2 regions of the Mitsuaria sp. RG genome follow, and region 1 is predicted to be linked to the other one. Evidence: predicted binding sites of a transcription regulator. Region 1 holds the regulator's gene; the other holds the start of a gene.
The links. The regulator sigma-54, encoded in region 1, starts transcription at its own class of promoters, with help from an activator protein. The targets are predictions, from matches to a motif close to TGGCANGNAANCTGCTTT.

Region 1 (10,584 bases):
TACGGGCAAAGGAATGAAAGCGTATTTGAAAGAAGGCAGGATGGACCTGCTCTCTAACGTAAGAGGACAGTATGAGGCTCGTTAAAACCATCCCCCTTCTGCTCAGCCTGGGCGTAGCACTGGGAAGCGCGAGCGCCTTCGCCCTGCCGAATGACCGTGACCAGCCGATCCGCATCCAGGCGGACAACGCCCACCTGGACGACAAGCAGGGCGTTGCCACCTACACCGGCGACGTGATCATCACCCAAGGTTCGATGATGATCAAAGGCAACACCGTGACCATGACCCGCTCCGCCTCCGGCGACATCGACGTGGTCACCTCGGTGGGCAACCTGGCCTACTTCGAGCAGCAGCAGAGCGCCGCCAAGCCCGACAAGATGAAAGGCTGGGCCGTGACCATCCAGTACCAGGCGCAGAAAGACACGGTGATCCTTACCGACCGCGCCAAGGTCGAGAACGAAGGCAACACCACCGAAGGCGAGAAGATCGTCTACAACACCAAGACCCAGGTGGCTACCGCCGGTCGCGGTGGCAACGTGACTGCACCACGTCAGCGCATCGACATGGTCATTCAACCGAAGAAAAAGGCCGAGTAAATGGCAACCCTCAAAGCCCAGCACCTGGCCAAGAGCTACAAGGGCAGGCAGGTCGTTCGCGACGTCAGCCTGTCCATCGACAGCGGCCAGATCGTCGGCCTGCTCGGCCCCAACGGCGCCGGCAAGACCACCTGTTTCTACATGATCGTCGGCCTGGTCCAGGCCGACCAGGGCCGCGTGCTGATCGACAGCCTCGACGTCAGCCACCAGCCCATGCACGGCCGCGCCCAGGCCGGTATCGGCTACCTGCCGCAGGAAGCCTCGATCTTCCGCAAGCTGTCGGTGGCCGACAACATCATGGCCATCCTCGAGACCCGCAAGGACCTCGACCGCGACGGCCGGCGCAAGGAGCTGGAAAGCCTGCTGCAGGAATTCCACATCAGCCACATCCGCGACAACCTCGGCATGAGCCTCTCCGGCGGTGAACGCCGCCGCGTCGAGATCGCCCGCGCCCTGGCCACCGCGCCCAAGTTCATCCTGCTGGACGAACCCTTTGCCGGTGTCGACCCGATCTCCGTGGGCGACATCAAGCAGATCATCCACCACCTCAAGAACAAGGGCATCGGCGTACTGATCACCGACCACAACGTTCGCGAGACCCTGGACATCTGCGAGACCGCCTACATCGTCAACGATGGCCAGCTGATCGCCGAAGGCGACGCCGAGACCATCCTGGCCAACCAGCTGGTCAAGGAAGTGTACCTGGGGCACGAGTTCCGACTCTGACCCCGGCCTGCCCGGAGCACTGGCGCAAGCGCCTGTTCGAGGCTTAAGTTGTTACAGTGCTCTAGGCAAACGCTGCAATTTCAGGCATACAACTTGCTTAAAATCGGCGCCCAGGCGCCCTCCGTGTAGTGGATGGCGCATGCGCGCCGGCAACAAGGTATCAAGCCCCAGCCATGAAACCATCGCTCGTCCTAAAAATGGGCCAGCAACTGACGATGACCCCGCAGTTGCAACAGGCCATCCGTCTGCTTCAGCTCTCCACCCTGGACCTCCAGCAGGAAATCCAGGAAGCGCTGGAGTCCAATCCGATGCTCGAACGTCAGGAAGACGGCGAGGACTTCGACAACAGCGATCCGATGGCGGACAACGCCGAGAACAAGCCGACCGCCGAAGTCCAGGACAACAGTTTCCAGGAAACCAGTACCAGCAGCACCGCGGAAAACCTCGAAGACGGCGAATGGGCCGAGCGCATCCCCAACGAACTGCCGGTCGACACCGCCTGGGAAGACATCTACCAGACCAGCGCCAGCAGCCTGCCGAGCAACGATGACGACGAGTGGGACTTCACCACCCGCACCTCGGTCGGCGAGAGTCTGCAGAGCCACCTGCTGTGGCAGCTCAACCTGGCGCCGATGTCCGACACCGACCGCCTGATCGCCGTCACCCTGATCGACAGCATCAACAGCCAGGGCTACCTGGAAGACACCCTCGAGGAGATCTGCGCAGGCTTCGATCCGGAACTCGACATCGAGCTGGACGAGGTCGAGGCGGTGCTGCACCGCATCCAGCAGTTCGAACCTGTCGGCATTGGCGCCCGTTCCCTGGGCGAATGCCTGCTGCTGCAACTGCGCCAGCTGCCGGCCTCGACACCGTGGATGAGCGAGGCCCAGCGCCTGGTCACCGACTTCATCGACCTGCTCGGCAGCCGCGACTACAGCCAGCTGATGCGCCGCATGAAGCTCAAGGAAGACGAACTGCGCCAGATCATCGAACTGGTGCAGACCCTCAACCCGCGGCCCGGCTCGCAGATCGAGTCCAGCGAGCCCGAGTACGTCGTGCCTGACGTCATCGTGCGCAAGGACAGCGAGCGCTGGCTGGTCGAGCTCAACCAGGAAGCGGTACCGCGCCTGCGGGTCAACCCGCAGTACGCCGGCTTCGTCCGCCGCGCCGACACCAGCGCCGACAACACCTTCATGCGCAACCAGTTGCAGGAAGCGCGCTGGTTCATCAAGAGCCTGCAGAGCCGCAACGAGACGCTGATGAAGGTGGCGACGCAGATCGTCGAGCACCAGCGCGGCTTCCTCGACCACGGCGACGAGGCCATGAAGCCACTGGTGCTGCACGATATCGCCGAGGCGGTGGGCATGCACGAGTCGACCATTTCCCGGGTGACCACGCAAAAATACATGCACACCCCGCGCGGCATCTACGAACTGAAATACTTTTTCTCCAGCCACGTGAGCACCGCCGAAGGCGGCGAATGCTCGTCCACGGCGATCCGCGCGATCATCAAGAAACTGGTGGCGGCGGAAAATCAGAAAAAGCCATTGAGTGACAGCAAGATCGCTGGTTTACTGGAGGCACAAGGCATCCAGGTAGCCCGTCGCACCGTCGCCAAGTACCGCGAATCGTTGGGCATCGCCCCGTCGAGCGAGCGCAAGCGACTGATGTAGCCCCGGGATGTGCCACAGCGTTTCAGTGGCAGGTGCAATACCTGCCTCTTTATGCACGGGCAACAAAGGAGAAGCTGTATGCAAGTCAACATCAGTGGACAGCATGTAGAAGTCACCCAACCACTGCGCGATTACGTGCTTGAGAAGCTCGCCCGCGTGGAGGGTCATTTCGACAAGATCACCAATGCGACGGTGATCATGAAGGTCGAGAAGCTGCAGCAGAAGGTGGAAGCCACACTCCAGATTCCCGGTGGCGAAGTCGTCGCCAACGCCGAACATCAAGACATGTATGCGGCGATCGACGCCCTGGCAGACAAACTTGATCGCCAACTGAAAAAACACAAGGAAAAACAGCAAAGCCTGCTGCAAGGCGCAGCCGCCCGCTGATCCCCCTCATCCATGATCCGACTTGAAACCATCCTGACCCCCGGCCGTTCCCTCGTGAACGTGCCGGGCGGCAGCAAGAAGCGCGCCCTGGAAAAGGTCGCCAACCTGATCGCCGAGCAAGTACCCGAGCTGGAGATGCAAGACGTCTTCGACAAGCTCATCGCTCGGGAAAAACTGGGCTCCACCGGTTTTGGCAATGGCATTGCCATTCCCCACTGCCGGCTTGTGGGCTGCACCGCGCCAGTGAGCGCCCTGCTGCACCTGGACGCCCCTATCGATTACGATGCCATCGATGGCGCACCGGTCGACCTGCTGTTCGTCCTGCTGGTCCCGGAAGCTGCCACCGATGCTCACCTTGAACTGCTGCGCCAGATCGCCAGCATGCTCGATCGCAAGGAGGTCCGCGATCGCCTGCGTGCCGCCGACAGCAGCGATGCCCTTTACCAGGTCGTCCTGGACGTACAGAACGAGCACTGAACATGCGCCTGATCATCGTCAGCGGCCGCTCCGGCTCCGGTAAGAGCACCGCCCTCGACGTGCTGGAAGACAACGGCTACTACTGCATCGACAACCTGCCCGCCGGGTTGTTGCCGCAGTTGGCGGAAAACGCGCTGATCAACACCGAGTTGCTGCAACCGAAGGTCGCGGTATCCATCGATGCGCGCAACCTCCCCAGCCACCTGTCGCGCTTCCCCGAACTGCTGGATGAGGCACGTTCGCGGCATATCCAGTGCGACGTGCTGTACCTGGACGCCGACGAAGACACCCTGCTCAAGCGCTTCTCGGAAACCCGCCGCCGCCATCCGCTGACCAACGACAGCCGCTCGCTGGCCGAGGCGATCCGCGTGGAAAGCGAGCTGCTCGGGCCGATCGCCGACCTCGCCGACCTGAAAATCGACACCACCAATCTGAACCTCTACCAGCTGCGCGATTCGATCAAGCTGCGCCTGCTCAACCAGCCCGAGCCAGGCACCGCGTTCCTGGTCGAGTCGTTCGGCTTCAAGCGCGGCATGCCGGTGGACGCCGATGTGGTGTTCGATGTGCGTTGCCTGCCCAATCCATACTGGAAGCCGGAACTTCGCGAGCATTCCGGCCTCGAACAGCCGGTGATCGATTACCTGGCCGCCCAGCCGGACGTCGAGGAAATGTTCCAGGACATCTCCGGCTACCTGCTCAAGTGGCTGCCACGCTTCGCCGCCAGCAACCGCGCCTATGTCACCATCGCCATCGGCTGTACCGGCGGCCACCACCGCTCGGTGTACATCACCGAACGGCTTGGCCAACTGCTCCAGCAATCCCTGAAAAACGTCCAGGTCCGCCACCGCGACCTCTAGCCCACAGGATCCGCCCCACGATGCCCGCCCGCGAAATCACCATCATCAACAAGCTGGGCCTGCATGCGCGGGCGGCCGCCAAGTTCGTCGGCGTGGCCGGTCGCTTCCCCTGCCAAGTACGGGTCGGCCGCGCGCCGGACAAGCTGGTGGACGGCAAGAGCATCATGGCGGTGATGATGCTCGCCGCGGGCAAGGGCACGCCGGTGCACCTGCACACCGAGGGCGAGCAGGACGGTGAGGCCATGGATGCACTGGTCGCGTTGATCAACAATTTCTTCGACGAAGGCGAGTAAGCGCCGCTAGCGACTGCGCACGCTTCCTGTAGGAGCGGCCTTGTGCCGCTAAAGGGCTGCGTAGCAGCCCCGGCAATGCAGCAATGTTGCTGAAAACCAGGGGCTGCCATGCAGCCCTTTCGCGGCACAAGGCCGCTCCTACAGGGACCGTGCCGGGCTCAGGACATCGCCGTGTCCATCACCATCATCAGGCAGAACCCGACACACAGCCCCAGGCTCGCCAGGCGGTGATGCCCGTTGCTGCGCGATTCGGGAATGATCTCCTGGGTCACCACCAGCAGCATTGCCCCCGCCGCGCAGGCCAGGCCCAGCGGCAACAGCAGTTCGGCGATGTTCACCAGCCAGGCGCAGATCACCGCGGCCAGTGGCTCGACCAGCCCAGACGCCGCGCCGATCAGGAACGCCTTGAACCGCGACATGCCCGCCCCAGCCAGCACCAGGGCGATCACCAGTCCCTCCGGCACATCCTGCAGCGCGATGCCCATGGCCAGGCTGTCGGCATCGGGCATGCCACCGCCGGCGGACACGCCGATGGCCATGCCTTCGGGAATGTTGTGGGCAATGATGGCGATGACAAACAACCAGATCCGTGCAGCGATCACCGGTTGCTGATCGCTGCCGACCAAGGCCTCTGGCGAAGCGCCGGAGACCTTGAGATCGACCAGGAACAGGCACAACGCGCCGAACAGCAGGCCGCTGCTGATCACCCCACCGGCGCCCCATGGGCTGAAGCCGATGGATTGTGCCGCATCCAGCCCGGGAATGATCAGCGAGAACGCGGTGGCCGCCAGCATCACCCCGGCGCCGAAGCCGAGCAAGGTGTCGGCCACGGCCACCGGCATGTTGCGGATCACCAATACCGGTACCGCGCCCAACGCCGTCCCCAGCGCGCACAATGCGCCGCCCTCAAGGGCACGCAACATGCGCGGTTCCAGGTCCAGCCAGGCGATGCCCCGCGCCACCAGCAACGCGGTGCCGACCAGCAACAGCAAGGTCCCAAGCGCCAGGCGGAACAGGCGCACACTGCTGACAGACATCACCTCGGAGCGCATACCGGTCAGACTCGTTTCAGGGCTTCAAGGTAGCGACGTTCCACTTCGGCCCAGTCGACCACGTTGTAGAAGGCGCCAATGTATTCCGGACGACGGTTCTGGTACTTCAGGTAGTAGGCGTGCTCCCACACGTCCAGGCCGAGGATCGGCGTGTTGCCGTGCATCAGCGGGCTGTCCTGGTTGCCGCTGCTCTCCACTACCAGCGTTTTCTGCGGGGTCACGCTCAGCCAGGCCCAGCCGCTGCCGAAACGGGTCAGTGCGGCCTTGGTGAAAGCCTCCTTGAACGCCTCGAAGCCGCCGAGCTGCGCATCGATGGCCTTGGCCAGCTCACCCTGTGGCTGGCCGCCCCCCTTGGGTGACATCACGGTCCAGAACAGGGTGTGGTTGGCATGCCCGCCACCGTGATTGGTCACTGGCCCGCGCAGGCTCTCGGGCAGCGACTGCACTGCACCGACCAGCTTCTCGACCGGCCACTCGGCCCACTCGGTGCCCTCGATGGCTGTGTTCAGGCCATTGACGTAGGTCTGGTGATGCTTGCTGTGGTGGATCTCCATGGTCTGGGTGTCGATGTGCGGTTCCAGCGCATCGTAGGCATAGGGCAACGCAGGCAAGGTATGCGGCATGTCAGTGGATTCCGTAGGCAGGTGTGCGATCAGTGATATCCGTATGCGCGACCAGCTCGCTGGCCACCGGGGCCTGTCGGCTGAGCAGGCGCTCGGTACGCGGGTATTGGCCGTATTCGGCGATGAAACTCAGCAACTCGGTGTAGGTGCGCCCGCTGTGGCGCAACGCGGCGTCGCGCAGGGCCTGGGGCAGGCGCTGATCCTGGCTGGCCTGGAGCAGCCGCTGGTGTGCCGCGCACAGGTAGTCGGCGCTTTCGTGCGGCTGGTTCAGGCGCAAGTGCAGATCGGCCAGGTTGTGATGGGCGATGACCAGTGCGGCCACCGCCTCGTCGACGTCATGCCAGCGCTCAAACAGCACCTGGGCCAGGGCCAGGGCTTGCAGGTAGTGTTCCCGGGCATCGACCAACTCGCCCTGCTCGAACAGGCGGTTGGCGTCTTGCGTGGTGCGTTTCCAGTGCTGCATGACGTGTCTCCTGGGCGGCCCGGGCTCAGATGCCGCCGGCGGTGAGTTTTTCCGGATCCAGCAGCGCCTCGAGCTGATCACGCGACAGGTCGGAGTGCTCCAGCGCCACGTCGATGATCGGGCGGCCCTCTTTGTAGGCGGTCTTGGCGATCTCGGCGGCCTTGAGGTAGCCGATGATCGGGTTCAACGCGGTAACCAGGATCGGGTTGCGCGACAGCGCTTCCTTGAGCTTGGTTTCGTTGACCTTGAAGCTGGCGATGGCCTTGTCGGCCAGCAGGCGGCTGACGTTGGCCATCAGCTCGATGCTTTCCAGCAGGTTGCGGGCAATCACCGGCAGCATCACGTTGAGCTCGAAGTTGCCCGACTGCCCGGCCACGGCGATGGTGGCATCGTTGCCGATCACCTGGGCGGCGACCATGGCGGTGGCTTCCGGGATCACCGGATTGACTTTGCCCGGCATGATCGATGAGCCCGGCTGCAGGCCCTGCAGCTCGATTTCACCGAGGCCGGCGAGCGGGCCCGAGTTCATCCAGCGCAGGTCGTTGGCGATCTTCATCAGCGCCACGGCGGCGGTCTTGAGCTGCCCGGACAAGGCCACGGCGGTGTCCTGGGAGCCGATCAGGGCGAACAGGTTCTCGCCAGGAGTGAATTCGACCTGGGTCAGGCCGCTCAACTGGCGGGCAAAGCCTGCGGCGAACTGCGGATGGGCGTTGATGCCGGTGCCCACGGCGGTGCCGCCCTGGGCCAGCGCCTGCAGGCTCGGCAGCGTGGCTTCGATATGCGCCTGGGCGCCCTTGACCTGCGCGGCCCAGCCGCCGAGCACCTGGCTCATGCGCACCGGCATGGCGTCCATCAGGTGGGTTCGGCCGGTCTTCACATGCTTGTGTACTTCGAGCGCCTTGGCCTCGATCACCTGGGTGAGGTGGCGCAGGGCCGGCAGCAGCTGCTCGTGCAGGGCCAGGGCGGCGCTGACATGGATGGTGGTGGGGATGATGTCGTTGCTGCTCTGGCCACAGTTGACGTGGTCGTTGGCATTGACCGGCTCGCCCAGCACGCGACTGGCCAGGGTGGCGATGACCTCGTTGGCGTTCATGTTCGAGCTGGTGCCGGAACCGGTCTGGAACACATCCACCGGGAAATGCTGGATAAAGTCGCCGGCCAGCAGTTGCTCGACCGCCTTGACGATGGCCTCGCCCTGCCCCGCGCTCAGCTGGGACAGCTCGACGTTGGCCTTGGCCGCCGCCGCCTTGGCCAGCAACAGGGCGCGGATGAACTGGGCCGGCATCGGCTTGCCGCTGACCGGGAAGTTGTCGACCGCGCGCTGGGTCTGGGCACCGTACAGGGCCTGGGCCGGCACCTGCAGTTCGCCCATGCTGTCACGCTCGATACGGGTATCACTCATCTTCAAGTCCTTGCATCAGTTCTTCGGGAGAAATCGACGGCAGCAGCACGCTGTTGGCGAGCTGCATCGCGTAGGGCTGCCAGCGCAGGTTTTGTTCGCGGCGATCAAGGTTGCGCAGGTCGAGCAAGGGCCGCCAGGCCTGGTCCAGGCACAGGCAGCGCCAATGCCACGGCAGCATGCGATCGTTGGCGGTATCCAGCAGCAGGCGGAAGGCGGTCAGCGCCACGGTCCAGGGCGAGGTTTCGGTGCAGCACACCAGGTAGCGCCCTTCGGCCAGGTAATGCTCGATCAGACGCGGCTCGTCGGGTTCGAGCGCGCAGCGGATGCGCCGGCTGAGCCAGCGCCAGTTTTCCAGGTAGGGCAGTTCGTGGAGGACGGGTTTCATGAACATCATCGCCGGGTTGCTGGATAATGATATTCATTATTATGTGAGAAATAGAATCAGTTCAAGCTAGACGATGGGCAAAAGAAACCCGGCGCGATGGCCGGGTCCTTTGCAAGGCATGAGCAGGGCAGCGTGGGAGCGAGCTTGCCTCGCGATTGCAGGTAAGAATATCGCGGGGCAAGCCCGCTCCCACGCTCCCCTACTCCCCTGCTGATGACAGAGCGCCGATCAGCTGCCAGCCAGCGTCATCCGCTCGATCAGCACCGAGCCACTGTGGATATTGCTGCGGGTCTCGATATCGCTGCCGATCGCCACGATCTGCTGGAACATGTCCTTCATGTTGCCGGCGATGGTCACTTCCTGGACCGGGAACTGGATCTCGCCGTTTTCGACCCAGAAGCCCGCAGCGCCACGGGAATAGTCACCGGTCACCATGTTCAGGCCATGCCCCATCAGCTCGGTTACCAGCAGGCCGCGGCCCATGCGGCGAATCAGTGCCGCCTGGTCCTCCACGCCATGGCTGACGTACAGGTTGTGCACGCCCCCGGCGTTGGCGGTGCTCGGCAGGCTCAGCTTGCGCCCGGAATAGGTGCCGAGGATGTAGGACACCAGCTCGCCCTTGTCGACGAACGGCTTGGCGTAGGTGGCCAGGCCGTCGCCGTCGAATGCCGCGCTGCCCAGCGCGCGCGGGATGTGCGGCCGCTCGTCGAGGGTCAGCCAGGTGGGGAACAGGCGCTGGCCGAGGGTGCCTTCGAGGAACGACGACTTGCGGTACAGGTTGCCGCCGGAAATCGCCGACAGGAAGCTGCCGAACAGGCCGCCGGCAAGCTCCGCCGAGAACAGTACCGGCACCTCGCAGGTCGGCACCGGACGCGCGCCGAGGCGGCTGGCGGCGCGTTGCGCGGCGCGCTGGCCGATGCTGCGCGGGTCGGCCAGCAGGTTGCCCTGGCGATTGACGTCGTACCAGTAGTCACGCTGCATCTGCCCGTCGGCCTCGGCGATCATCACGCAGCTCAGGCTGTGCCGGGTGGACGCGTAGCCGCCGATGAAGCCGTGGCTGTTGCCATAGACCCGCACGCCCTGGTGGGTATTGAGGGTGGTGCCATCGGCGTTGAGGATGCGCTTGTCGGCGTCGAACGCCGCCGCCTCGCAGGCCAGCGCCATCTCGATGGCCTTCTCCGGCTCGATGTCCCAGTCGTGGTACAGGTCAAGGTCAGGGATCTCGCGGGCCATCAGGGCGGCATCGGCCAGCCCCGAACACGCGTCCTCGGAGGTGTGCTTGGCGATTGCCAGGGCTGCCGCGACGGTCTCGCGGATCGCCTCAGGACCACTGGCCGAGGTGCTGGCCGAACCCTTGCGCTGGCCAACGTAGAGGGTGATGCCGAAGCCCTGGTCGCGGTTGAACTCGACCGTCTCGACTTCGCGCTGACGCACCGTGGTGGACAGGCCCTGCTCCAGCGACACCGCCACTTCGCAGGCGCTGGCGCCCTGACGGCGCGCCTCGGCGACGATCGCCTCGACCTGTTCCTGCAACGCCGGCAGGTCCTTGGGGCCTACGCTCTGGACTGCACTCATGGTTCTCTCCACTGAAAATTCTGCGTACGGCTTGGGTCATTCTACGACCGGGCCGGACAAGCGGCCCCCGACTGG
Region 2 (10,584 bases), on a different contig from region 1:
TGGCGTTGAGCGACCATTGGTGACCGACACCGAACGTGTCGAAATGGCCGCGCAGGCCGGCCTCGCCCGAAGTCTTCTTGAGGTCGATCTTCAACTGGCCCATGTTCGTCTCCATGTCTCCAGCGGTGTTGAACACCTCGGCGAGCATGGTGCCACTGTAGGCATAGTCGGTCTTGCTGGTGCCGGCCGCGGCATAGGCCATGAGGTTGTCGTTGAGGTCGTACTCGCCGCGCACGATCACGCCCTTGTCGCGGGTCTGGACGAAGCCCCAGTCCGGGTTGAGCAAGGTCTCGGACTTCGGCGGCCGGGGCACTGGCACGCCTGCGGCCAGGCCGATGCCGCGGTTCTGGCCCCTGACCCGGTCCTCGCTTTCGTACAGGTCGGCGGACAGGCGCGCCCGCTCGCCGCGCCAGTCGAGGCCCAGGGCGTTGAGCTCGGCCTTCATGCGCTGATGGTCGGTCGCGGTGTCGCCGTCACGATAGACACTGTTGAAGCGCACGCCGAACTGCTGCTGCTCGCCGAAGCGGCGGCCGACGTCGAGGTGCCCGCCGAACTGCGCGTCGGACATGTAGGTGGTGGTGATCCGGGTCAGCGGTTCGGCGCCCGCGCGCTTGGGCACCAGGTTGATGCTGCCGGCCACCGAGCCGGCCGGTGGCATGCCGTTGAGCAGGGCAGACGGGCCCTTGAGCACTTCGATGCGCTCGTACATCTCGGGCGAGATCCGGTAGTAGGGCGCCATGCCGTACAGGCCACCGATGCTCACATCGTTGATGTTGGAGTTGAAGCCGCGGATCGAGTAGTTCTCGCTGTAGGTGCCCTTCAGGCCATTGCTGAACACTGCGGGGTCGGTCGCGGCGATCACGTCGGTGACGGTTTGCGCCTGGGTGTCCTGGATGTACTGGTCGGTGTAGCTGATGGTGCTGAACGGCGTCTCCATGAAGTCCTTGTTGCCCAGCAAGCCGACCCGGCCGCCCGAGGCCACCTGGCCGCCGGCGTAGGCGGGGGGCAGTGCGCTCGGGGCGTCGAGGTCGCCTTCGACCCGGGTCTCGGTCAGCTCGAGGCTGCCGCTGGCCTGGTCTTGGCGGGATTTTTCCACTTCCTCGGCCCGTTCCACGGTCTGCGCCGCGGTCACGCTCATGGAGACACCGCCCAGGCCGAGCAACAAGGCCATGTGCACGGCGGCGAAGGTGCGATTGAGGTCGAAGTGGGGCACAGCCGGCTGCTGCGCCGGGCTGACACGCTGTTGCGACATGCTGGATTCCTTTCGATTCGCAAGTGAGTGAAGGCATTCACTAGGCTTTCCGACCCAGTACGGTAAAACCTCAATGCAAATCATTAACATCCAGCAGTGCAGCTGACGATCAGCCCGGCAGGGTCAACTGGCGATGAGGATATCCTCGAAGAACGCCCCGACCGGTTCGCTGGGATGGCACAGCTGGATTTCCAGCACCCAGACCATCTCCCCCGGCACGATCTGCAGGTCGGCCAGCTTCTCCTGCCCGTACAGGACATGGGGGAAGTCGGCGATGCGATGCCCGGCCAGGTTGCGCTCCAGACACCAGCCCCTGGCCTGGGCACTGCGCTCGGCGACGTTGTACAGCTCGCGCCCGGTCAGTCCGCGGCGCCAGGCCAGGCGCGTCTCGTCGAACACGGCATGCAGCGCTTCGACGCAGGCGTGGTGCAGGGGGCGGTCGCCGAACACGAAGGTATCCCCATAATCACCCTCGTAGCCGTCCCATACCGGGCCGAGATCGACCACTGCGATATCGCTGGCGCGCAGCCTGCGCTGCGGGTCGATGCCCTGGCGCGGCGTGCGCACGGTGTCGTCGCCGAAGCGGATGTAGGTCGGGTGCCAGGTGTGCGAGGCGCCCATGGCCCGCAAGGTGCGCTCGGCCATGGCCAAGGCCTGGGCGGTGGTCATGCCGACTTCCAGCTGGCTGGCGATGGCGGCCAGGGCCCGTACCGTCTGTTCGCGGGCGGCGAGCATGCCGTCCAGCGAGTAGCGCGGGCCGACTTTCTCCAGTTGCGGGTCCAGTGCCGTCGACGGCAGCGCTGCGCCGCTGGGCACGAAGGCCTCAGCGATGAAGCGATGGGCCTGCACGCCTGCGCCAAGGCATTGCTCGCGGACCTGCTGGATCATCGTGGCGTTGCCACAGGCGTAGACCTGGGTATCGGCCCAGCGATGCGCCTGGGCCAGCGCCACCTGCTGCACGCGGGCCTGGGTGGCCAGGACCGGATGCCAGCGAAACCGAGGGTGCGCCTGGCTGCACTGGTCGAGGAACGCACGGTCGTAGAAATCGGCCGGCGAGGCGCCGCCCCAATACAGCGTGACCTCGGCATCGCGTGCCAGGGCCATCAGCAGCAGAGGCTTGATGCCGGCATAGCCGGTTCCGGTGGCGAACAGTACGACGGGGCGTTCATCTTCATGTTGCCAGGTGCAGGCCCCCACCGGGCCTTCGAGGTTCAGCACGTCGCCTATGCCGAGTGATGGCAGCAGGTGCTCGGAAAACAGGCCGCCAGCGACCCTGCGGATATGAAACAGCATCCGTCCCTGGTCCTGCGCCGGCAGGTTGGCGATGGAGAAACAGCGGCTGTCACCGTTGTCGAGGCGGAACCTGAGGTACTGGCCGGCACGTACCTCGACGGGCTGTTCGGGTTGCAGCACCAGCTCGGTGATATCGACGCTCAGGGAGCGCTTGTCCAGTACCCGCGCGCTGAAGGCCAGCGTCGGCGTGTCCAGTGACCAGCCGGGAATCGCCAGGCGCATGTCGCCGCAAGCGTGGCTCTGGCACAGCAGCAGTTCGTCGGCGGCCAGGGGATAGGAGGGCGCGGGCGTATCCGCGTCGCGCAGCCTGTCGCGATACTGGCCGGCGACCACCTTGACCTTGCACGAGCCGCAGGCGCCGCGACGGCACGAGAAGGGCACGGCAAGGCCACTGGCGAGCATGGCGTCGAGCAGCAGCTCGTCGCCGGCCTCGAAGGTTCTGCCCGAGGGCGACAATTCAATGACATGGTGGTTGGGCATGGCGATCTCGCGGCAGTGGGAGCGGTGATTGTTGCGGTAGACTTGGACCAGGAAAACCTCCAGTTTTGGATAATTCACATGGTCCAGTTACGCAAATGGCGGCCGTTGCTCAACCTGGACGGGGGCGAGCCGCAGGCCTCCTATCGAAAGATCGTCGAAGGACTGGTCAGCGCGATCAGCGATGGCCGCCTGCTTCCCGGAACCCCCTTGCCGGGTACCCGGGACATGGCGCAACTGCTCGACGTCAATCGCAAGACGGTGATCCTTGCCTACGAGGAAGCGGCGACCAAGGGCTGGCTGTACAGCGTGCCGCGCCGGGGAACCTTCGTCAGCCAGCAGCTCGCCGCGCAGGCGACGCCGGCGCGCCAGGTGGCGCAGCCATTCGCTCCGAAATTGCGCGATGCGCCTGCCACTGCGTATTTCGCGGCGAGCGAGCAGGCAACGGCGTGGCACCAGCGCCCCGGGGCACTGTTCTTCGACAATGGCGCCTGTGACCATCGCCTGTTGCCCCAGGCGGTCCTGCACCGTTACTACCGCAAGGCCCTGCGTCACAGCTTCGCCACCAATACCGTGCGCCATGGCAGCGACGGCAGCGGCCATCACCTGCGCCGGGTGCTGGCGGACATGCTGCGCCAGGAGCGCGGGCTGAACGTGGGGGCCGAGCACATCTGCCTCACCCAGGGCACGCAGATGTCGCTGTACCTGGCCGCCAGCGTGTTGCTCAGGCCCGGTGACGTGGTGCTGGTGGAGCGGCTGAGCTATCCGCCGGCCTGGGAGATCTTTCGCCAGCTGGGTGCCCGGCTGGAGACCGTGGACCTGGACGAGGAGGGGTGTCGCGTCGAGCAGATCGAAGCGCTGTGCCGGCTGCATCCGGTGCGCTTTCTGTATGTCACGCCCCACCACCAGTTTCCCACCACCGTCAGTTTGCGCGCCGGTCGCCGGCGGCAGTTGCTGGAACTGGCGCGGCGCCATGATTTCTGCGTGATCGAGGAGGACTACGACCACGAGTACCACTTTGCCGGGCGGCCCTACCTGCCGCTGGCCAGTGATCCCCTGCAGCGCCATGTGATCTATGTCGGCTCGTTGTCCAAGTCGCTGGGCAGCACCTTCCGTTGCAGCTTCATCGTCGCGCCGCCGGCGGTGGTCGAGACGCTGAGCCGCACCGCGGCGCTGAGCCTGGGGCAGGGTGATGCGGTGATGCAGCGGATGCTCGCCGACCTGATCGAGGCTGGTGAGCTCAGGAAGCATCTGCGGCGGGTATCCAGGGAATACCGGCAGCGCCGGGATATGTTGCTGGCTTGCCTGCGGGAGGCCTTTGGCGAGCGTATCGCAGTGCAGGTGCCGGAAGGCGGGTTGGCGCTGTGGGTGAGGTTTGCCCCGTCGATCGACGTGGGTCGGCTGGCGGTCGAGGCGCTGCGACTGGACCTGGTGGTGCGTGCCGGCCGGCAGTTTTCACCCGCCGGCCAACCCGAGAATGCCCTGCGCCTGGGGTTCGCCTCGCTGGATCCGGACGAGATCCGCCAGGCCGTGCAGCGTCTGGCCCAGGCTGCGAAGGCGGTGGCCGGCTGAGGCCAGCTACTGCAGCGCGCCCTGTTCCTGAGCCGGTGCGCCGAACGAGACGTAGTAGGCCAGGCCGACGAAGATCGCCCCACCCACGGCATTGCCCAGGAACACCGCCGCCAGGTTTTCCAGCAACTGCCCCCAGCTCAGGTAGCCGGCAAAGATCGCCGCCGGGATCAGGAACATGTTGGCCACCACGTGCTGGAAGCCGATGGCGACGAAGGCCATGATCGGGAACCAGATGCCGAGGATCTTGCCGCTCATCTCACGGCTGGCGTACGACAGCCACACCGCCAGGCACACCAGCCAGTTGCAGCCGATGCCGGAGACGAAGGCATGCAGGAAATCGGCACTGACCTTGCTGGTGGCGCCCGCCAGGGTCTTGCCCAGGTACGGCCCCTCGGTCAGTCCGAGCAGATGGCCGAAGCAGTAGGCGACGAACAGTGCGCCCAGCAGGTTGGCCAGGGTCACCAGGGCCCAGTTGCGCGCCACCGCCCACAGGCGGATACGTCCGGCGAACATCGCCAGGGGCAGGCTCATCATGTTGCCGGTAAGCAGTTCGCCCCCGGCCAGGATCACCAGGATCAGGCCGATGGGAAACACCGCGGCGCCCAGCAGGGTGCCGAACGAGGCCCATGGTGTGGGGATCATGGTGCTGACGTGGATCGCCAACAGGAAACCCAGGGAGATGAACGCCCCGGCCAGGAAACCGAGGATCAGGGTGGCGCGGGTGGGTAGATGGGCTTTACGGGTGCCGGCTTCTATGACCAGCTCGGTGATCCGGGAGGGGGTATTCACAGACATTTCAACAACTCGAACGCAAGGACGACGGCTCAGGCCGTGGATCGGGGTTTGGCAGCAGCGGGGAAGGCTTCGAAGCGGGCGGCACGTTAGCTGAGGCAATTTGACGCGGTCAAATCGATAGGCTGGATGAGGTGATAGATATCATCTATGAAGGGCGGGTGTTCAAGCGGGCTGTACTATATCAAAGCGACCGTAATGGACGACCTGCAACCGACGCGCTTGAAAAGGCGGTGCGGGACGTGCAGTATTCAGCAAATTACATGGTACATGCCATGGTACGTAATGGTGGAGTGAGCAATGGCCCGCATAGGCATCGACAAGGCAGCTGTTCAGCAAGCGCGGCAGGCGCTGATGGCCCGGGGTGAGAATCCGAGTATCGATGCGATACGTATCGAATTGGGCAACACCGGGTCGAAGACCACCATCCACCGCTACCTGAAGGAACTCGATCGCCAGCCTGTGTCGCTGCTGGGCAACAGTACGGCGCTGAGCGAACCGCTGGGGCGGATGGTCGAGCGACTGGCCGCGCAATTGCAGGAGGAAGGGCAGGCACGCATCGATGCCGCCGAGGCTGCCGCACAGGCCCATTGCGCGGCGATGCAGGCTGAGCTGCAACGGGTCCAGCGCGAACTGGCCGGCGCGCTGCGCCAGGTCGAGACCTTGAGTGGTGCGCTGCACGTCGAGTCCGAACGCCTGGCCGCCAGCCAGGCCAACCTGCAGGCCGAACAGTTGCGCAGTGCCGGTCTGAGCCAGTCCCAGGGCGAACTGCAGGCGCGCCTGGCCGACAAGGACGAGCAACTGCGCGCCAGCCTCGAACAGCGCCAGCAGGAGCAACGCCGGAGCGAGACCCAGGTGCGCCAGTTGCAGGGCCAGTTGCAGACCCTGCAGCAGGGCGCCATCGCCCGCCAGGACGAACTGACTCGCCTGCACCGCGACAACGAACGCCTGCTGGCCGAGCAGCGCCAGGCGACGGCACAGAGCAGGTTGCTGGACGAGCAATTGCAGCAGCGTGACGCCCAGGTGCAAGGGTTGCGGGCGATACTGGCCCAGGCCCAGGGCGCCAATGACGAGATGCGTCGTCAGTTGGCGGCACGAATCCAAGGCGCGATCGACGGTCCCCTGTAGGAGCGGCCTTGTGCCGCGAAAGGGCTGCGTAGCGGCCCCAGGATTTCAGCGTCGATGCAAAGATCGCCGGGGCCGCTTTGCGGCCCTTTCGCGGCACAAGGCCGCTCCTACAGGGACGTGTGCAGGCCTGAGGCAGGAAATGCGCCGTTCGTTCAAGCGTCACGTTCAGGCACCAGGCAACACTCGCGGCTCCATCCATGACCGGAGCCTTCCATGCGCATCCTCTATGCCCCATGCTTCTTCCTCGGTTTCATCGGCACAGCCGTCTACCTGATCAACCTCGGCGCCGACATTCTCTGGCTGCTGCCCCTGCTCGGCGTGGCCATCCTGCTGTCGTTCACCTGCGAAGCGCTGTATCCGTACAAGCCTGCCTGGAGCGAGGCTGACGGGGAGGTCGGGCGCGATGGCTTGCACGCGCTGGTCAACGAAACCCTGAATGTCGCCAGCATCGCCACGATTCCACTGTTCGCCGGCTGGCTGCCGGCCAGCGGGCTGTGGCCCAGCCACTGGCCGGTGCTGTGGCAATTGCTGCTTGCCATACCCCTGGCCGACCTGGGCATCACCCTGGTGCACTACGCCAGCCACCGCAGCGCGCTGCTCTGGCGCCTGCACGCGGTGCATCACAGCGTGACCCGGCTGTACGGCTTCAACGGCCTGATGAAGCACCCGCTGCACCAACTGGCCGAGGCCCTCGGCGGTGTGCTGCCGTTGCTGTTGCTGGGCTTGCCGCAGGATATCGCGGCGCTGCTGGCCTTCAGCATCTCGGTGCAGTTGCTGCTGCAGCACAGCAATGTCGACATGCGCATCGGCGGCCTGCGCCATCTGTTCGCCTGGGCGCCCGTGCACCGGCTGCACCATCTGAAGTACGGCACGCTGGGTGACGTCAATTTCGCCCTGTTCTTCCCGCTGTGGGATCGCCTGCTGGGGACCGCGCTGCATCTGCCTGGTTATGGGCTGGCCGATGACGACATGGGCATTGGTGATCGCCCGGACTACCCGCAAGCATACCTGGCTCAGCTGCGTGAGCCGTTTCGCCCGGCAGCCACGGCGCAGCCGCCGGCACCACTGCCACGCGGCCTGCGCCAGGCCCTAGACCAGCGAATCTGAGCGCAGGTGGCGCAGGGCCTCGCTGGCGCGGATACCGAACTGCTGACGCAGGCTGCGTGAAAGGTGCGCCGAGTCGGCAAAGCCCGCGGCCATGGCTGCTTCGGTCAGGGAGGCGCCGGTCAGGGCTTGGCGCAGGGCTTGGCGCAGACGCTGCCACAGCACCAGGCGTCGTACCGACAGGCCGAGGCTGTCGCTGAACAAGCGTTCCAGCTGGCTGATCGACAGCGCGGCCTCCTGCGCCAGCGCCGTGGCAGGCAGACGCTGGTCGTCCAGCGCACGGATCCGCGCCAGTGCCCGGTTCAGGCGAGGGTCCAGCGAACGGCGCGGTGTCAGACGCAGTGCTTGGGCCAGACCGGGGATGCTACGGGGTGCCTGTTGGCAGACGTCGAGCAAGGTCTCCAGGGAAAACGCCAGAGGTTCGGCGAACAGAGTGATGCAAGGCGGCTGATGAGCGAGGATGGCGTGGGGCTGCAGCGACCCGATGGCCAGCAACCTGCCGCTGCGCTGCTCGCCCGCGATTTCAACGCACACCTTGCCCTCGAGGGGCAGCAGCACCTGGTGGGCATAGTGGGCGTGTGCACTGGTACGGCCCGGCGTGCCGAACAGCAGGCAATGGTCATCGGCCAGCCAGAGTCGACCTCGCCAAGCGCCGTCCTGTCGTTCGTTCATCCCTGCTTCCTATCCAAATTGGCCCATAAACACTCATGCGAGTGGATATCGTTCAAAGGCCGATTATGCTTGAGGTGACTTGCCGCGATCCGAGGCCGATGCCTCGTCGTGCTTCGCGCAGCCTGCAATGCCCTTGGGCCTGGGTGCGTGCTTTGGGATCTGCTGGAGCACTCCGGTCTACCACAACCAGACGGAGGCGACCCATGGCGGTCCTAGACAGCGCATCCACGGGCAGTAGCGCGCCCCAACGTGGCATCACCCGGGAGGAGCGCAAAGTCATCTTCGCCTCGTCCTTGGGCACCGTGTTCGAATGGTACGACTTCTACCTCTACGGATCACTGGCGGCGATCATCGCCAAGCACTTCTTCGCCGGGGTCAACGAGACCACCTCGTTCATCTTCGCCTTGCTCGCCTTCGCCGCCGGCTTTGCCGTGCGGCCATTCGGCGCCATCGTGTTCGGGCGCCTGGGCGACATGATCGGGCGCAAGTACACCTTCCTCATCACCATCGTGATCATGGGTATATCCACCGCGGTGGTGGGGCTGCTGCCCAGCTACGCGACCATCGGCGTGGCCGCGCCGGTGATCCTCATCAGCCTGCGCCTGCTGCAGGGGCTGGCGCTGGGCGGCGAGTACGGCGGCGCCGCCACCTATGTGGCGGAACATGCGCCCAAGGGCAAGCGCGGCTTCTTCACCGCATGGATCCAGACCACCGCCACCCTTGGCCTGTTCCTCTCGCTGCTGGTGATCCTGGCCTGTCGTACCGCCATGGGTACCGAGGCGTTCGAGGCCTGGGGCTGGCGCATACCATTCCTGCTGTCGATCCTGTTGCTGGCGATCTCGGTGTACATCCGCCTGCAGCTCAACGAGTCGCCGGTATTCATGAAGATGAAGGCCGAAGGCAAGGCGTCGAAGGCGCCGCTGACCGAGTCGTTCGCCCGCTGGGACAACCTCAAGGTGGTGATCATGGCGCTGCTCGGCGGCACCGCCGGGCAGGCGGTGGTGTGGTACACCGGGCAGTTCTATGCGTTGTTCTTCCTGCTGCAGACGCTGAAGATCGACCCGCAGACCGCCAACCTGCTGATTGCCGGTTCGCTGCTGATCGGCACGCCGTTCTTCATCGTCTTCGGCAGCCTGTCCGACCGCATCGGGCGCAAGAAGATCATCATGGCCGGCTGCATCATCGCCGCGCTGACCTACTTCCCGATCTTCAAGGCACTGACCGAGTACGGCAACCCGGACGTGTTCGTCGCCCAGGAGCAGAACCCGGTGGTAGTGGTGGCCGACCCCGGGCAGTGCGCGTTCCAGTTCGATCCGGTGGGCAAGGCCCGGTTCACCAGCTCCTGCGACATCGCCAAGAGCCTGCTGGCCAAACGGGCCATTCCCTACGAGAACGAGAAAGCCGAGCCTGGCAGCGTGGCGCAGATCCGCATCGGTGAGCGGGTGATCCCGAGCTTCGAGGGCAGCAGCCTGGCCGCGGCGGACCTGAAGACCCAGGGCGATGCCTTCACCGCCACCTTGACGGCGGCTCTCAAGGAAGCCGGCTACCCCGAGAAGGCCGACCCGGCGAAGATCCACTACCCGATGGTGTTGCTGCTGCTGAGCATCCTGGTGATCTACGTGACCATGGTCTACGGCCCGATCGCTGCCTGGCTGGTGGAGCTGTTCCCGGCGCGGATCCGCTATACCTCCATGTCGCTGCCATACCACATCGGCAACGGCTGGTTCGGCGGCTTCCTGCCGACGGTGGCCTTCGCCATGGTCGCGGCGACCGGGGACATCTACTACGGGCTGTGGTACCCGATCGTGATCGCGGTGATGACCGCGGTGCTGGGGATCTTCTTCCTGCCGGAAACCAAGGATCGCGACATCAACCACACCTGACCGCCCGCAAGCCCGCTCCACACGCTCGTGGGAGCGGGCTTGCCCCGCGATGACGGTTGATCAATCGAAGTACCCACGCAAGGTAAATCGGTACCCGACATCCACCGCCGCCATCTGCGGTTTGGCATAGGTTCTCTTCAGCACGAACTCGATCGCCGGTTCGTACAACCCGTCGCGCACCACGGCGCCCGCCAGTACCTCCACCACGTACCAGCCGTTGTCCAGCTCGATGATCGGCCGCCCCGGCTCCTGGTAGCGCGCCAGCAGGTCGCCCAGGGTCTTGTTGGTGAAGTGCTGCAGGACGCGCCAGGTGAACAGTATCAGCGCACGGTTCTCGACCCGCAGCACATACCCCGCACGACGATGCTTGAGACGGCTGCCGGGCTCCAGCAGTGCCGGCGTGCGCTCGTC

Region 2: the regulator sigma-54 is predicted to act here: its motif matches at 5,645-5,662, upstream of POF53_RS17570 (formate/nitrite transporter family protein).

What each region holds. Positions count from the first base shown of each region.
Region 1 covers NZ_JAQMYQ010000051.1:10,393-20,976, forward strand. The annotation lists gene lptC (LPS export ABC transporter periplasmic protein LptC) at 1-85, shown strand, start outside; gene lptA (lipopolysaccharide transport periplasmic protein LptA) at 72-596, shown strand; gene lptB (LPS export ABC transporter ATP-binding protein) at 597-1,322, shown strand; gene POF53_RS22155 (RNA polymerase factor sigma-54) at 1,496-2,995, shown strand; gene hpf (ribosome hibernation-promoting factor, HPF/YfiA family) at 3,074-3,382, shown strand; gene ptsN (PTS IIA-like nitrogen regulatory protein PtsN) at 3,395-3,859, shown strand; gene rapZ (RNase adapter RapZ) at 3,862-4,716, shown strand; gene POF53_RS22175 (HPr family phosphocarrier protein) at 4,737-5,009, shown strand; gene POF53_RS22180 (ZIP family metal transporter) at 5,168-6,046, opposite strand; gene POF53_RS22185 (superoxide dismutase) at 6,067-6,684, opposite strand; gene POF53_RS22190 (DUF2753 family protein) at 6,686-7,147, opposite strand; gene POF53_RS22195 (class II fumarate hydratase) at 7,173-8,549, opposite strand; gene POF53_RS22200 (hypothetical protein) at 8,542-8,934, opposite strand; gene pmbA (metalloprotease PmbA) at 9,163-10,509, opposite strand.
Region 2 covers NZ_JAQMYQ010000031.1:25,942-36,525, reverse strand. The annotation lists gene POF53_RS17585 (TonB-dependent receptor) at 1-1,252, opposite strand, end outside; gene POF53_RS17580 (M24 family metallopeptidase) at 1,376-3,025, opposite strand; gene pdxR (MocR-like pyridoxine biosynthesis transcription factor PdxR) at 3,104-4,594, shown strand; gene POF53_RS17570 (formate/nitrite transporter family protein) at 4,601-5,389, opposite strand; gene POF53_RS17565 (DNA-binding protein) at 5,687-6,514, shown strand; gene POF53_RS17560 (sterol desaturase family protein) at 6,728-7,621, shown strand; gene POF53_RS17555 (helix-turn-helix domain-containing protein) at 7,604-8,290, opposite strand; gene POF53_RS17550 (MFS transporter) at 8,494-10,173, shown strand; gene POF53_RS17545 (hypothetical protein) at 10,234-10,584, opposite strand, start outside.